One region of the Arthrobacter sp. T572 genome, then DNA from elsewhere that is predicted to be linked to it. Evidence: riboswitches for the same ligand, from Rfam matches in the RefSeq annotation. Region 1 holds a riboswitch; the other holds the start of a gene.
What was found. A riboswitch is a leader RNA that binds a small molecule or an ion and turns the genes downstream of it on or off. The one in region 1 is predicted to bind cyclic di-AMP.
Positions count from the first base shown of each region.

Region 1 (7,861 bases):
GGAGCAGGCTCTGCAGCGGGGACGGCCCGGAGCTGGCCGTATGAGTTGGGGTTGTAGCCCTGGGGAACGTATCCGGGTGCCTGCTGGGCGCCCTGTGCGGCGGGAGCATAGCCGGGACGGTTGCCGAACCCGGGGCGGAGTCCGGCGTTGGCGGCGGCCTTGTTGGCGTTTCGGACGGAGATGTGGACGTATCCGGATGCAACTGACATGGAGTGCTTACCTCAATAGTGAATAGCCGTCATCGCGGCTTCGAATGCTTGGTGTCCCCGCAATGAGTTGGGGAGGGGCGCCCGACGGTGGGCAAGGGGGCGAATGCCTGAAACTTCTTGGGGTGGAAAGTTAGGCTTGCATTCGACAACAGCGGGTCTCGGGAGCAGCGGGTGCGCTGATCCGGATTGCTGCGGCTGCAGGTGCTGTTGAGTTCTTGTTCACATTGGAAGTGTGCAACGTAACAATGCCAACACGCAAGTAACAAAGCCCGGAACCGTCCACATTTTGAGACATGAGGGACTATTGTGTCGCAAATCACAATTCAGTGGTCCTTGTAAATGAACGCCATTTCATTCGCGAAAGCCGTGAAATATGGCCTCATAAATGAACTTAATTCGGCACAGGGTGAGAAGATGCGCCACTTGATGTCGGAGGCCCCACGGCCGGCGGAATCTCACGATCTGAAACAGTTGCTGTCCAATTGCAAAGTGGTTCCGTGTCGATCTTCAGCCCCCGGTCTGGTAGCTGGCCCGGCTCTTTGTCCCCATGCCCCTCGCGGTGGCCGGCATCTCGCTAGTGTTGACTTCACAGCGTCCTCACAGGGCAGGCTCAGCAGCGGCAAACGCACAGAACGGAGAGTTGTCCCATGGCATCCCCGCACTCCATGACCAACAACCTTCCCCAGCTGTCCCACCCGGATGGCTCCCCCATCCGCGCCCTGGTGGTGGACGACGAACCAAGCCTCGCCGAACTCATGAGCATGGGCCTGAGAATGGCCGGCTGGTCTGTTGCCATAGCCGGCGACGGACCGCAGGCAGTCAAGCTGGCCAAGGAGTTCCGCCCGGACGTCCTGGTGCTGGATGTCATGATTCCCGGCTTTGACGGCGTGGAAGTCCTCACCAGGATCCGCGCCTTTGCCCCCGAAGTTCCCGCCCTCTTCCTCACGGCCAAGGATGCCGTGGAGGACCGCATCGTCGGTCTCGCCGCCGGGGGCGACGACTACGTCACCAAGCCCTTCAGCATGGAAGAAGTACTGCTCCGCCTGCACCGTTTGGTCCAGCGATCCGGCGTTGCCGCCATGGATACGGCGGAGCTCGTAGTGGGCGACCTGACGTTGAACGTCGATACCCGTGAAGTGACCCGGGCCGGGGAGGACATCCAGCTCACCGCCACCCAGTTCGAACTGCTGCGGTACCTCATGGAGAATCCCAAGCGCGTGGTCAGCAAGGCCCAGATCCTGGACCGGGTCTGGGACTACGACTTCGGCGGACAGGCAAACATTGTGGAGCTCTACATTTCCTACCTCCGCAAGAAAATCGAAGCCAACCACCCGCCGATGATCCACACCATCCGTGGTGCCGGATACGTCATCAAGCCAGCGGACTGAGCTTTGGCTGCGCTTACCGGTACCGCCAGCAGTGGCAAGCCCAACTTGCTCAGACCTTCAACGTGGCATCTGCGCACCCGTTTGATCCTGGTGGCGATGGCCTTGCTCATCGCCATCTGTGGCGCCGTGGGAATAGTCAGCTACGCCTCCATGGACGTGGTGTTCAACCGCCAGCTCGACAAGCAGCTGGAGGAAGCGTCCAACCGCGCAGCAGACTTCGGCAGACCGCCGTCGGGCTTTCCGTCCACGCCGTCCCGCAAGCCGGACCCCTTGGAGGCGCGGGGCCAGGCCGCTGGAACCTTGAATGCGCGGATCAACGGTTCAACGGTCAACAGCTCGGGACTGATCGACGCGGAGGGAAACCGCGTCTCCTTGTCCCAGGACGACCAACAGGTACTGCTCTCCCTGCCCAAGGACAGCACCCCCGTGGACCGCTCCCTCTCCAACGGCGACTACCGCTTGGTGGCAGTGGAAACGGCATACGGAGATGTCATTGTCACCGGCCTGCCGCTGGCGGACAAGCAAAGCGCGGAGGCGTCGCTGGTGTGGACCATGGTGTTCGTGTCGCTGGGAGGACTGGCGTTGATCGGACTGGCCGGTACCGTCATCATCCGCAGGACCATGCGGCCCTTGGAGCAATTGTCCGACGTCGCCACCAAGGTCTCCCGCCTGCCCCTCGACGCCGGCGAGGTGGCTTTGGCGGTACGGGTACCTCCGGGAGCGGCCCACCCCGGCACGGAAGTGGGCAGCGTGGGCCATGCCCTGAACCAGATGCTCGACAACGTTGCCAGTGCCTTGGAAGCGCGGCAGGCAAGCGAAACCAAGGTGCGCCAGTTCGTGGCGGACGCCTCACACGAACTCCGCACACCGCTCACCGCAATCCGCGGATACACCGAGTTGCTCCGCATGACCGAGAACTTCACCGAGGACGGCCGGAAGTCCCTGGCCCGCGTCCAGAGCCAGTCGGAACGCATGACAGCCTTGGTCGAAGACCTGCTCCTGCTCGCCAGGCTGGATGAAGGACAGGCGTTGAAGGTCTCGGATGTCGACCTCACCCAGTTGGTGATCGAAACGGTCAGCGACGAGAAAGTGATGGCGCCGGACCACCACTGGAAGCTGCGGCTGCCCGACGAACCAGTCACCGTGCGCGGGGACGCGACACAGCTCCACCAAGTGCTGGCCAACCTGCTCTCCAATGCACGCAAGCACACGGATGCCGGGACAACGGTGGAAACCGGCGTCATGCTGTCCAACGACGGCAACGCTGTGGTGACCGTGACAGACAACGGGCCTGGTATTCCGGGGGATTTCCAGGCGCGCATCTTCTCCCGTTTTGCCAGGGCAGACGCCGCGAGGTCAGGCTCCGAAGGTACCTCCGGGCTGGGCCTTTCCATCGTAGAGTCCATCGTGCGCGCACACGGCGGTACCGTGGACGTCACATCCCGGCCCGGGCGCACCGAGTTCGCCCTCCGCCTCCCTCTGGGGAGCGCCGCACGCCTGTAACAAAATGGCAAGGCGACGCACCAGCGTCGTGATCTCTGTTACCCAAATGTGACTTAAGCCGATTCGTCCTGTACCGTCGAAAGGGTGGGTCGCCCCAACCTGACCCACACCCGGGATGCGCCGAGCTCTGCCACTTCCCGGAGTTCCGTTCTCACCCAAAGGCAGAGACGGGGGACCCAGAGTCTCCGGGCCCGTGCATTGATTGCCGGCCCTTGGGGTGAAGCCGCTGCTGCGCGCGCGGCCGGATGACCTCATCCGAACCCGACAGCTAACTCCGCAGGCGCTGAGAGGTAATCACACATGTCTGAATTGAACGATCAGACGCGCCCTTCCGCGCGTCACCGTGACGATCACAACGCTCCGCTGACCAAATCGCAGGCTGTCCTGAAGGACGCTGCCCGCCGTGGCAAGACCGGTCAGCGCATGTCCGTAGTAGCCGGCGTCGTGGCTGCCGCGCTGGGTGTTGCATCGCTGGGCACCGCCGCAAACGCTGCCTTCAACCTCCCGGAACTGAGCCAGGCCGCCGAAACCCAGGCCAACGCCCAGGTCAGCACCAACAAGGCTGCCGAGATCGCTGCTTCGATGGACGCTGCTGCCGCCCAGGGCGCAGCTGACCGTGCAGTTGCAGACAAGGCCGCTGCCGAACAGGCTGCCGCAGAGAAGGCCGCCGCCGACAAGGCCGCGGCTGAAAAAGCTGCTGCGGAGCAGGCCGCTGCTGTCCAGGCCGCAGCCGAGAAAGCCGCCGCTGATGCTGCCGCCAAGCAGGCCGCCGATGCCGCAGCCGCCGAGAAAGCCGCTGCAGCTGCCGCAGCCGCTGCCGCTCCCAAGGCCATCGACGACCCCGCCGCCGCAAAAGCCTACGCTGCCAGCATCCTGGCAAACTACGGTTGGGGCGCCGGCGAGATGGTCGCCCTGAACACGCTGTGGGAGAAGGAATCGAACTGGCGAACCACAGCCACCAACCCTTCCAGTGGCGCCTATGGGATCGTCCAGTCACTGCCGGCAAGCAAGATGGCCACTGCGGGCGCCGATTGGCAGACCAACTACCAGACCCAGATCAAGTGGGGCCTGAACTACATCAAGGAACGCTACGGCTCGCCTTCCGCAGCCCTCGCCTTCCACTTGGCCAACAACTGGTACTAAGCCAGGCCTGAGCCAGAGCGTCGGTCCGCACCATTCCTTCTGAAAGGAACGGTGCGGACCGGCGCTTTTTCATCCCCTTGAATCTGTGCCCGGCAGGTTTATGCCCCGGCAGCTAGGCTTCAGCCTCCGCAGCGCGTCTGACGGCAGCGACGGATGCGGCGACATCGTCCGCATCCGTGGACCAGTTGCTCACGGAGATGCGCAGGATGTCACGGCCATGCCACACCGAACCGGACATCCACACCACCCCTTCGGCCATGACTCTCTGCGTGACCCGGCGGGTACGTTCATCGCTGCCGAAACTGACCGACACCTGGGTGAACACCACGTCGTTCAGGATCTCGACCCCGGGGATCGCAGCCAGCCCCTCGGCCAAGGCCCTGGCGTTTGCCGCCAGCTTCTCCACCATTGCGATCGTCCCGGACCGCCCCAACGAGCGGAGTGCAGCCCACACCGGGATGCCCCTGGCACGGCGGGAAAGCTCCGGCACTTTCTCGTGCGGGTCGCCGGGGCCGTGGTCATCTGCGGGCAGGTAGCTGGCATGTACACCGAAAGTCCGGCGCATGACATCCGGCCGGGACACGATGGCCAGGCCTGAATCGTAGGGGACATTCAAGGTCTTGTGAGCATCGGTAGCCCAGGAATCCGCGGTTTCCAGCCCCGGCAGGTACTTGCCCAGCTCCGGGCTGACTGCCGCCCACAATCCGAAGGCACCGTCAACGTGGACCCAGGCGCCTTTCCCGTGGGCCAAGCGCACCGCCTCCTGGACGGGGTCGAAGGCACCTGAATGGATGTTTCCCGCTTGCAAGCACACGATCGCCGGGCCTGGCTGCCCGTCCATGGCGGCTGCCAATGCCTCCGGGATGATGCGTCCCTGGTCATCCACGTCCACCGGCGTGCAGTTTCCCAAGCCAAGATAACGGACCACCAGGTCGATGACCTCGTGCCGTTCCCGGCCAACAAACACCGTGACGCGCGGTCCTCCTGCGAGCCCCAAAGTGGCCAGGTCCCACCCCGCCTGCTCCAACACGTACTGGCGCCCTGCTGCCAGCCCCACGAAGTTGGCCATCGTCGCCCCGGTGGTGAAGCCGACGTCGGAGTTTTCGGGAAGGTGCAGCAAGTCCAGCAACCAGGCCGCCGCAGCCTCCTCAATGGCCGCAGCAGATGGCGTCGCGAACCGCAGTCCGGTGTTTTGGTCCCATGCGCTGACCATCCAGTCGGCTGCGAGGGCTGCCGGTAGGGTCCCGCCGATCACCCAGCCGAAGAACCTGCCTGACTGCATGGCCATCAGGCCCGGCTCCGCCACCGCAACCAGCTCATCGATCACCGCTGCCGGGTCGGTGGGGCCCTCCGGGAGCGGGGAACCAAGCTTGGCCGCAACCTGGTCGGCATCCATGGTGGGGCGGACTGAACGCGTGGGCACTGATGCCAGCCACTGCTTGGCGTGCGCCATCGCCCGCTCCAGTGCTGCATCGTACGCCTCCGGCAACGCAGACATGGGCACAGCCTACGCCGGACGCCCCGATTGGAACAGAGCTATAGCGTCAGGGTGATCAGGTGTCCGCCGTCGATGTCCTTGACGGCCTTGACCGTCACCGCCGAGTAGTTGGGAATCCGCCACATTCCGGGCTCCAGCGCCCCGCCGGCATCACCAACCACGACCGTCCGCATGCCTGCTGCGCGGGCTGCGGCAATGCCTGCGGGCGCGTCTTCGAAAACCACGACGTCGGCCGGTTCCGCGCCCAGCAGCTCCGCGGCTTTGAGGTATCCCTCCGGGTGCGGTTTGCCGCGCGTGACAGCCTCGGCGGTCACCGCCGTCGTGGGCATGGTCAGCCCGGCGGCCTGCATGCGGATGTCGGCCAGTACCCGATCGGCGGACGTCACCAGGGCGATCGCGTCGTCTGGCAGGGCTTTCAGGAGGGTCTCGGCGCCGGGCAGGGCAATGATGCCGTCCGTGCGGTTGCGTTCCATCTCGCCCAATTCCGCTGTGAGGGCCACGACGTCGGCCCCTTCCGGTGCGTAGCGTCTGATGGTGTCACCGGCCTGGACGCCATGGGACGTCCGCAGAATCTCGTTGTAATCCAGCCGGTAACGCTCCGCGAATTCAAGCCAGACCTGCTCCACGATTGCCGTGGAATCAACCAGTGTTCCGTCCATGTCGAAGAGGACTGCGCGGACGGCAAGGCTCTGTTGTGAATGTGATGGCTGCGCGGCAGGAAGGCTCATACGTCCATCCTGCCGCACAGCGGGCTTGCGGTGCTTGGCGTCGGCTCAGCCGTTCGGGCGCTGGGGTAAGTACTGGACCGCCCACCTGTTGCCGTCAGGATCGGCGAAATAGACAAAGTGCCCCCAGTCCTGGATGTCGATGTCGCTGACATCCACACCGTTTCCCTTGAGCTGCGCATGTGCCTTGTTGATGTCGGCCACCACAACTTGCAGATTCGGTGCGGAGCCTGGAGGGGCGTCAGTGAGGCCTTCTCCGATGGCGATGGAGCAGGCCGATCCGGGCGGGGTGAGTTGGACAAAGCGGATGCCGTCGGTGGGACGCTCATCGAAATCGGCGTTGAAACCGACTTTGTTGACGTAGAAATCCTTCGCGCGATCGACGTCGGACACAGGGACAAACACCAGTTCAAGTTTCCAGTCCATGCGCCACAGGCTAACGGGGCAGGGTGGAAAGCGGTAGGGGGCAATCGCTCCTAGCGGCCTGAGGTGGGCGCTGGTCGATGTCGTTCTCGAATACTGATCGCAAGGGATAGCAGTGCGGCACAGACCACAGCTACTCCCCCGCTGATCACAAGGACCTCCACGACCGAAGAGTGAGGCGCCGTACTGTCTGTGAACGCCCTGACGTGGGAGACCGCAAAACTCATTGCCGCATCAGGAAACACCAAGAGCGTGGCCGGAGTACCGTAGCCGTACAGCGTATGGGACACCGCCCGCACGGCTCCGGGGCCGGCCTTTCGGACCAGAATCCAACAAGCCACGGCTGAGGCTCCCGTCCAGAGGAGGAACCACAAGACGTTGCCGAGGTTGGAGCCTGCCCCGAATGCCGCGTAGGACTCGGCAACGCCCCGACCGGAGAATTGCGCCGAAGTGACGTAGACGGCGTAGCCGCCAAGAGCCCATGAGAGCAAAGCGGCCCCCGGCAGAATCCATTTCACCTAAGTTTCCTCCCCAATTACATGTGGCTATCAGGAGAGGTCCGTGACGGAGGAGACTCAGCCCGCGATGCCGTACAGTCGGTCGCCCGCGTCGCCGAGGCCCGGGACGATGTAGGACTTCTCGTTGAGCTTCTCATCGATCGAGGCGAGCACGATCTTCACGTTCTTGTCCGCGAGTTCCTCTTCGAGCTTGGACAGGCCCTCGGGGGCGGCCAGAAGGCAAATGCACGTGACGTCGGAGGCGCCGCGCTTGAACAGGAATTTGATGGCTTCGCGCAGCGTGCCACCCGTAGCGAGCATCGGATCCAGGACGAACACTTGGCGGCCGGTGAGGTCCTCGGGGAGGCGCTCGGCGTAGGTGATGATGTCCAGGGTTTCCTCGTCGCGCGCCATGCCCAGGAAGCCAACCTCGGCGGTGGGAACCAGTTTGGTCATGCCCTCGAGCATCCCCAGG
Region 1 is NZ_JBRAZQ010000002.1:765,201-773,061, reverse strand. It holds gene ACUYMZ_RS04840 (winged helix-turn-helix domain-containing protein) at 1-209, opposite strand, end outside; gene ACUYMZ_RS04835 (response regulator transcription factor) at 857-1,597, shown strand; gene ACUYMZ_RS04830 (sensor histidine kinase) at 1,694-3,100, shown strand; cyclic di-AMP (ydaO/yuaA leader) riboswitch at 3,234-3,395, shown strand; gene ACUYMZ_RS04825 (aggregation-promoting factor C-terminal-like domain-containing protein) at 3,401-4,243, shown strand; gene ACUYMZ_RS04820 (pyridoxal phosphate-dependent decarboxylase family protein) at 4,356-5,741, opposite strand; gene ACUYMZ_RS04815 (HAD-IA family hydrolase) at 5,780-6,469, opposite strand; gene ACUYMZ_RS04810 (glyoxalase superfamily protein) at 6,515-6,892, opposite strand; gene upp (uracil phosphoribosyltransferase) at 7,465-7,861, opposite strand, start outside.

Region 2 (7,861 bases), 210 kb from region 1:
GCGCACAGGCAAGCCGGACGCCTTCCTGGCTGCCGCCGTCGGGGTTGCCCGGGAGGCAGTGCAGACCATCGCAAAGCCGGCTGAGATCGGTGAGCATCTGGGAGCAAAGTCCGAAGGTGAACGCGTGGTGACCCACCTCTTCGAATCAAGGCTTCCCGGTTATGGGGGTTGGCAGTGGTTCGCAGTGGTGACCCGCAATTCGCGTTCCAAGGTTGTCACCGTCAGCGAACTCGGTCTCCTGCCCTCCGACAACTCCATCCTGGCGCCGGAGTGGGTGCCCTGGGCCAAACGGGTCCGGCCCGAAGATGAAACGCCGCTGGTGGAGGAGACCACCGACGAAATCTCCGAGGAGTCGGTCCAGGCAGCCGAGGACGAGGCGGTCCAGGCTGAGTCGGACGAAGACGACGACGACGAGTCCGACGAGCCGGACACGGCATTTGAGGACGTTGAAGCCGCGCCGCAAGGCCAGCAAAACTGACGCTCAGCAAACCTGACGCCCATAAACACAAAAGCGGCGCTGGCCGGGAGATCCTGGCCAGCGCCGCTTTTGTGTGCTCTTACTTCTTCAGTTCCCCGACCACGTAGTCGATGCTCGCCAGCAGGGCGGAAACGTCGTCCGGCTCGATCGCAACAAAGGTGGCAATCCGGAGTTGGTTGCGGCCAAGCTTGCGGTAAGGCTCGGTGTCGACGATTCCGTTGGCGCGCAGCACCTTGGCGATGGCAGCGGCATCGATCGAATCGTCGAAGTCGATGGTTGCAATGACGTTTGAGCGTTCCTCGGCGTTGGCGACGAACGGCGTGGCGTATTCGGAGGCTTCGGCCCAGGAGTACACGCGGCTGGCGGAATCGGCCGTGCGCTTGCTGGCAAAGTCCAGGCCGCCGTTGCTGTTGAGCCACTGGACCTGCGCGTCCAAGGTGACCAAGGTGGTCAGGGACGGAGTGTTGTACGTCTGGTTCAGCTTGGAGTTGTCGATGGCCGTCTGGAGATCCAGGAAGTCGGGAATCCAACGGCCGCCGGCCTTGATGCGGGCTGCCCGCTCCAGGGCAGCGGGGGAGAAGAGGCCCAGCCACAGGCCGCCATCCGAGGCAAAGTTCTTCTGGGGTGCGAAGTAGTAGACATCCGACTCCGCAACATCAACGTCGAGGCCGCCGGCAGCGGAGGTGGCATCCACCAGCACCAGTGAGCCCTCATCGGCGCCGTCCACGCGCTTGACCGTCGCGGCAACGCCCGTGGAGGTCTCGTTCTGTGGCCAGGCATAGACGTCCACGACGGCCTCTGCCCTGGGCGCGGGACGCGTTCCGGGCTCGGACTTGATGATGGAGGACTCGTCCAGGAACGGGGCCTTGTTTGTGGCCGAAGCGAACTTGGAACCGAATTCGCCGAAGGAGAGGTGCTGGGCCTTCTTCTCCACCAGGCCGAACGCAGCAACATCCCAGAACGCAGTGGATCCGCCCACACCCAGGACAACCTCGTAGCCCTCGGGCGCGCGGAAGAACTGGCTGAGGCCCTCGCGGACCGAGCCCACAAGGTTCTTGACCGGAGCCTGGCGGTGGGAGGTGCCGAGGATGTTCTTCGCTGCAGCGGACAAGGCTTCTATTTGTTCCGGGCGGACCTTGGACGGTCCTGCACCGAAGCGGCCGTCCTTGGGCAGCAGGTCGGCGGGAATGGTGATGCTGTTGTCGCTCACGGTGGCTCCAATGTGTTTCGGTCAAAGATGGGGAGGTGGCAGGTGGCATCAGCTGCCCCTTCGACTCCCCAATTCTGCCTGACGGGGAGGGCGGGCACTAACCTCCGGTTGTCATAGTCCGCCACGTGGAACGGCGCCGGCTCCGAAGGCCCGGTCGCAGAGTGAAATTATCAAGAGTAATTCCAAATAAGCTAGGCTAAGGTTTGGCGTTCCTGAGCCGGAGGTTGTGCACCGACGGACTTGCCCGGGACGCGGTACGGTGGAGATTACGCAAGAACTGCGTTCGAGGAGAGCTGAGCTGGATGACGGATCTGATCGATACCACTGAGATGTATCTTCGGACCATTTTGGAGCTTGAAGAGGAGAACATTGTTGCTCTTCGCGCACGCATCGCCGAACGCCTCCGCCACTCAGGCCCCACGGTTTCCCAGACCATTGGCCGCATGGAGCGCGACGGCCTGGTGGTTGTCTCCAATGACCGCCACCTGGAACTGACGGAGGTCGGCCGCAAGCGCGCCACCGAGGTCATGCGCAAGCACCGCCTGGCTGAACGCCTCCTTGCCGACGTGATCGGCCTGGACTGGGCCTACGTCCACGATGAAGCGTGCCGGTGGGAGCACGTCATGAGCGAGCGGGTGGAGCGCAGGCTCTACGAACTCCTGGAACACCCCACTGAATCTCCGTACGGCAACCCGATTCCCGGCCTGGAAGCACTGGGCGGGTTGGGTGGCCAGCCGCTGGAACGCGGTGATGTCAACCTCCTGCAGGCCATGGACGGATACGCTTCGGACTCCCGTGTCGTGGTGAGTCGCCTGGCCGAGCCCATCCAGGTGGAGCCCGAGCTCCTGACCCAGCTTGACGAGGGCGGCATCCGCCCTGGCGCTGCCGTCTCGCTCGAACGCGTGGGTGAATACATCTCGGTCCGCGTACCCGGTATCGAAGGCGCCTTGGAGCTGCCGCCGGAAGTCGCAGCGCACGTCTTCGTCGCCGTCAACTGAACTCATGCCCGGGGCGCCGCCCGGTGCGTCCGGCGGGGTGGCGGATCTCACCTTTGGGATCAGCGCCAGCGTGTGACCTGCACTTTTCCGCAGGAAGTGGTATGGGCTCGCTCCGCCACGCCCCGTTTCTGTAGATAACGAATTTATTACTGCGGGCTTTAATCCCCTATAGTTATCTACTAGCGCTGATACCAAAGCGTTACCTGATCTGGAGCCGAACTCTGCCAGCAGATCAGGTGTGCCATCCACCACTGGCAGAGGCGGGGGAACCACAAGCGGCTGTCTAAAGAAGCAGCCTTGGGGTGAAGCCCGCAGCAGAAGTGCCTACTGACGCAAGTCCCTCCTGGGATACCTGTGTGCCGTGTGCGCTTTGTGCGGGCCGGGTCTGAACTCTCTGATCCGAATCCGACAGCTAACTTCGCAGGCTTTTCAGAGAGGAACAGAGTTTGACATCGCAGAACGCCAGGGGCCGCCGACGCGCGACCGGCCCCGCTACTGAGCTGCGGCCAGCCCGCGTCGTAACGGAGATCCGGCCCCGCGACACCCAGCGTCAGGTGCGCCGCCGTAAGAGCCCGTTGCGCCAGGTTGCCGACTTCGCCGCAGCCAGTGGCGTCGGGCAGAAAGCCGGTGTAGCGCTTGCCGCCACCGGCCTTGCCCTGACTGTCGGTCTGCCGGCCACCAGTCCGGTGATGGCCACCTCCGAGTCGGGCCAGACCGAGGCCGCGTTGACACTCGCGGGCGGCAGCCAGCCCGAGGTTTCCGCGGAAGCGTCGGCCAAGATCGATTTCAGCCGCGCAGCCGTTGCTACTGCGGCGGATCCTGACGGCAAGCTCAAGCAGCTCCTGAGTGCACAATCTGCCGAGAGCATCCAGCGTGCCTCATCCGTCGGCAGCCTGGGCAGCCCGCTGGACACGCTCAGCACGGCTTCTCCGTTCGGCTACCGCATCAGCCCCCTCACGGGCGGCGCCGGCGACTTCCACCGCGGGCAGGACTTTGTGGCCCAGTGCGGCACCGCTGTCCATGCGGCAGCAGCCGGCAAGGTCACGTTCGCCGGATGGCACGAGTACGGTGGAGGCAACCGCGTGGTGGTAGACCACGGCAACGGCCTCGAGACCACGTACAACCACTTGTCGTCGTTCAGCGTGAAGGTCGGCCAGACCGTCAGCCGCGGAGACACTGTTGCCCTGAGCGGCACCACCGGCGCCTCCACCGGCTGCCACCTCCACTTCGAGGTCCAGGTCAACGGCGAAGTCGTTGACCCCATGGGTTGGCTCTGAGCCAGAGCTGATGGTCGTCTCTCGCATTTGTGACACGCCCCGTGATCTGAATGTGACATTGAAGCACTTCTGTTGTACCGTCTAAATCGCATCGGCTTCCAGGGAGCCGATGCACTTGGGTGGATTGCCTAGCTCTGCCACCATCCAGGGTCCGTTCGCAAAATTCGTCTGGCAGGGGCGGGGGAACCACTTCCGGCCTTTTTTGAAGGCCTAGGGGTTAAGTCGCAAAGCTTCCTTGAAGCGGAGCGGCCGGATGACTCCCATCCGAATCCGACAGCTCACCTCGCAGGCATTGGGAGAGGCTACCTTCGTGTCTTCACGCACTACCCCTGCGCGCCACCGCGCCGAAACGGTTCGCACGAACCCTTTGAACAACCTTTCCAAGGCTGTTTCCACCAATGCAGGCACCGTAGGACGCCAGGCCGCCGTTCTGGCCGCAGCTTCAGGACTTGTCCTCAGCGTTGGAATGCCCGCCCAGGCAGCTGACACCGACGTCTCCAAGTCGGAATCGTCAAGCACCCAGCAGCTCGTGACCACCGCAGTGGTTACCGCCGAGCCCACCGCCACGGTTTCCTTCGAAAGCCCCGTCGTGGCCACCAAGGAAGCCCCCAAGGTCCAGCGCGCTTCCCAGACCACCCGCACGCAGGCCGGCAACGGTGGTTCCACCAGCGGTGCTGCAGTGACGGCCCAGTCTTCCAAGGCCAAGGACTCCGCTTCCAGCGCAGCCGCTTCGGGCCTCGCCGCCATTGCCTACACCGGCATTGGCCACCCCTACGTCTGGGGCGGCACCAGCCCCAACGGTTGGGACTGCTCAGGTTTCACCCAGTGGGTTTACGCCCAGGCCGGCATCAGCATCCCCCGCGTCAACGCATGGACCGCCATGAAGCCCACCAGCACGCCGGCTCCCGGTGACCTGGTGATGCAGAACGGTGGAGCCCACGTGGGCATCTACGTTGGCAACGGCATGATGATCAGCGCCCTCAACCCCAGCCAGGGCACGCTGCTCCACTCGGTGGCTTCCACCGGCAGCTCCTCGTTCTACACCCTCGGCTAGCACATCCCGTTCGGGGCAAGCCAGCATGCCCCCCAAGTGCTGGCCTGCCGAACCGGACGCGTCCCCAACCGCGTCCGGATACGACAAAAGAGAGTAACCATGACGAGTGCAAACAAGAATGCACGGCACCGCGCTGAGGCCCCCAAGACCAGCTCCATCGCCGTCATCGCCAAGGCCGTCAGCGGCAATGCAGGCGGCGTTGGCCGCCAGGCAGCCGTTATCGCCGCTGCATCAGGCCTGGTCCTGACCAGTGGTGTTGCTGCCAACGCGGCCGACACCAACATCCAGCGCGAGTCCACCGCCACCACGACACTCGACGTGCAGGCCGTTGCCCAGGCAACCATTGCAGCCGATTCCACCGTGGCCATCTCCTACGAGCGCCCCGTCGTCACGACGGTTGAAGCTCCGGCTCCCGTGGTGGAGAAGGCTCCCGCAAAGGCTGAAACCAAAGCCGCTTCCGGTGCCACCACGCAGTCCGGTGCGGCCAATGTTTCGGTCAGCACTGCGGCCCCTGCCACCAAGGCTCCCGCCGCCTCCAGCGGCCTGGGTGCCGCGATCGCCGCGGCAGCCTACGCACAGTTGGGTGTCACGCAGGACTGCACCATGCTGGTGACCAACTCCCTTGCGGCTGTGGGAATCAACTTCCACGACTGGCCGGCCGGTTACCTTTCGTTGGGACGCACGGTGAGCGCAGCTGAAGCGCAGCCGGGAGACCTGATCTACTACGCCAACGGCGGCTACGGCGGAATGGCACACATTGCCGTTTACGTCGGCAACGGCATGGCAGTGCACGGCGGATGGAACGGATCCACCACCGCACTGTTCAGTGCAAATGTCGGCTCAGGCCCCGTTTTCATCCGGGTCAACGGCTGATCGATCATCCCAAGGGAACCCCGCAGGCACAACGCCTGCGGGGTTTCCTCGTTTTAACGCCGCCACGTTTGCCCGGGAACAGGTGTCCCGCACGTGAACATTGACCGACACCACAGGGGAATCAACAGAATAATTCGTTGATATGGCATATAAGTGCTTACCCTTGTCTTGTCGATCCACAGCCCGTACATGCAGAGGGCAGCCGGCCCTCGTGCCCCTGACGGGTGCGGCCGTGAAGAGGTACGTGCATGCGCACACTCGTTCTGAATGCTGGATATGAACCGCTGGCGGTAGTGACTTTCCGCCGGGCGCTGGTCCTTGTGCTGGCCGGAAAAGCAAGCGTAGTGGCCGAAGGCGACGAGCCTGTCGTCGGGCCGCAGGAAATCCTGGGTCGCCCCACCGTGATTCTCCTTAACCGCTACATCCGTCCCCGCTACAACAGGATCACAGCTGTGAGCCGCCGCGGAGTCCTCCGCCGTGACGGACACCGTTGCGCTTACTGCGGCAAAACAGCACACACCATAGACCACGTCCACCCCAAGTCCAGGGGCGGCGCGGATTCCTGGGAAAACCTGGTTGCGGCGTGCTTGAAATGCAACAACGCCAAGAGCGACCACACACTCGCCGAGATGGGATGGAAACTCCGTTTCACGCCCGGCGTTCCCACAGGAACTACGTGGCAGATCAAGGAACTCGAGAAACCTGCACCGGACTGGGATCCGTTCTTGTTGCCGGAGTCGGCTGCCTGATCGATTTCCGCCGGGCTCCCGCCAGTGGCGGTAGTCTGGCCGGATGGAGTTCAATGCCGTGATCCTGGCGGGTGGCAGGGCCACCCGCCTCGGTGGCGTGCCCAAGCAGGGATTGACGTACGACGGCGCCACCCTCCTTTCGCTGGCACTGCGGGCTGCCGCTGGTGCGGGCTCGGTAGTAGTGGTTGGGCCGCCGGGCCCCGACCTTCCTCCAGGGGTGCTGAGGGCGCGCGAGGAACCCGCGTATGCAGGACCGGCCGCTGCGATAGCTGCGGGTTTGGCGGCGTTGGAGTCGGGGGGTGGGTCCGCTCCGTGGACGTTGGTGCTGGCATGCGACATGCCGCATGCCGCCAGGGGCGTGGGAACACTGCTCGACCAGGTCGCCCGGGCTTCCGGAAAGCAGGGTGCAATGGCAGTGTCGGCGGACGGGCGGCAACAACCCCTCCTGGGCATTTACAGGACGGACGCCTTGGCGGTGGAGATTGCCTCCGCCGCGGATAGCGGCACGTTAACGAACGCCTCGGTATTCCGGCTGCTTGCTAGGCTGAACCTGCTGGCAGTGCCCGTCCCTGTTGGTTCCACCGACGACGTGGACACCTGGGAGGACGCGGCTGCCCTGGGCGTGGACACAGGCCCGGACCGTGACAAGAAACTGGAGGCGGACATGAAGAGCCAGGACGAGACGCTTGAGGAATGGTGCCGTGCGCTGTTGCAGGCTTTTGAACTTGAGGGTGTAGAGGTGGACGTCAACGAGGTCCTTGCGGTGGCAGGCGTCGCGGCCCATTCCGTGGTCCGGCCGGCCGCCCCGCTGGCTACCTTCATTGCCGGATACGCTGCCGGCATGGCCCGGGGTATCGGGCAGGCCGATGATGACGCCGCGATGGCCGCTGCCCTGAACCTCGCGCGCCAGGTGGCCAAGCAGTATGCGGACCCTGAAGCCGCCAAGGAAACCAGCGGCGGCACGGGGACCGAGGCGGAGTGACCGAGGCCCCGGACCAGGGCCACCACGCAGCACACACCTGGCACGAGGCCCGCGAGCGGGCCTTCGATGGCGCTGTTCCCATACCTGCCGGCCCCGTGCTTCTTTCCGCGGCCCTGGGGCGGACCCTGGCCGAGGACGCCGTGGCCTTACAGGATATGCCGCACTACGCGTCCTCAGCCATGGACGGTTGGGCCGTCAACGGAAGCGGTCCATGGATCCTGAATGAGCCCGGCCAGCGGC
Region 2 is NZ_JBRAZQ010000002.1:976,581-984,441, forward strand. It holds gene ACUYMZ_RS05780 (DUF3027 domain-containing protein) at 1-478, shown strand, start outside; gene serC (phosphoserine transaminase) at 558-1,688, opposite strand; gene ACUYMZ_RS05790 (iron-dependent transcriptional repressor DtxR) at 1,991-2,686, shown strand; cyclic di-AMP (ydaO/yuaA leader) riboswitch at 2,889-3,128, shown strand; gene ACUYMZ_RS05795 (M23 family metallopeptidase) at 3,133-3,963, shown strand; cyclic di-AMP (ydaO/yuaA leader) riboswitch at 4,110-4,269, shown strand; gene ACUYMZ_RS05800 (C40 family peptidase) at 4,274-5,017, shown strand; gene ACUYMZ_RS05805 (NlpC/P60 family protein) at 5,117-5,890, shown strand; gene ACUYMZ_RS05810 (HNH endonuclease) at 6,139-6,639, shown strand; gene ACUYMZ_RS05815 (NTP transferase domain-containing protein) at 6,683-7,621, shown strand; gene ACUYMZ_RS05820 (molybdopterin molybdotransferase MoeA) at 7,618-7,861, shown strand, end outside.
Region 2: linked by a shared signal. The riboswitch ahead of ACUYMZ_RS05800 (C40 family peptidase) and the one ahead of ACUYMZ_RS04825 (aggregation-promoting factor C-terminal-like domain-containing protein) in region 1 are both predicted to bind cyclic di-AMP.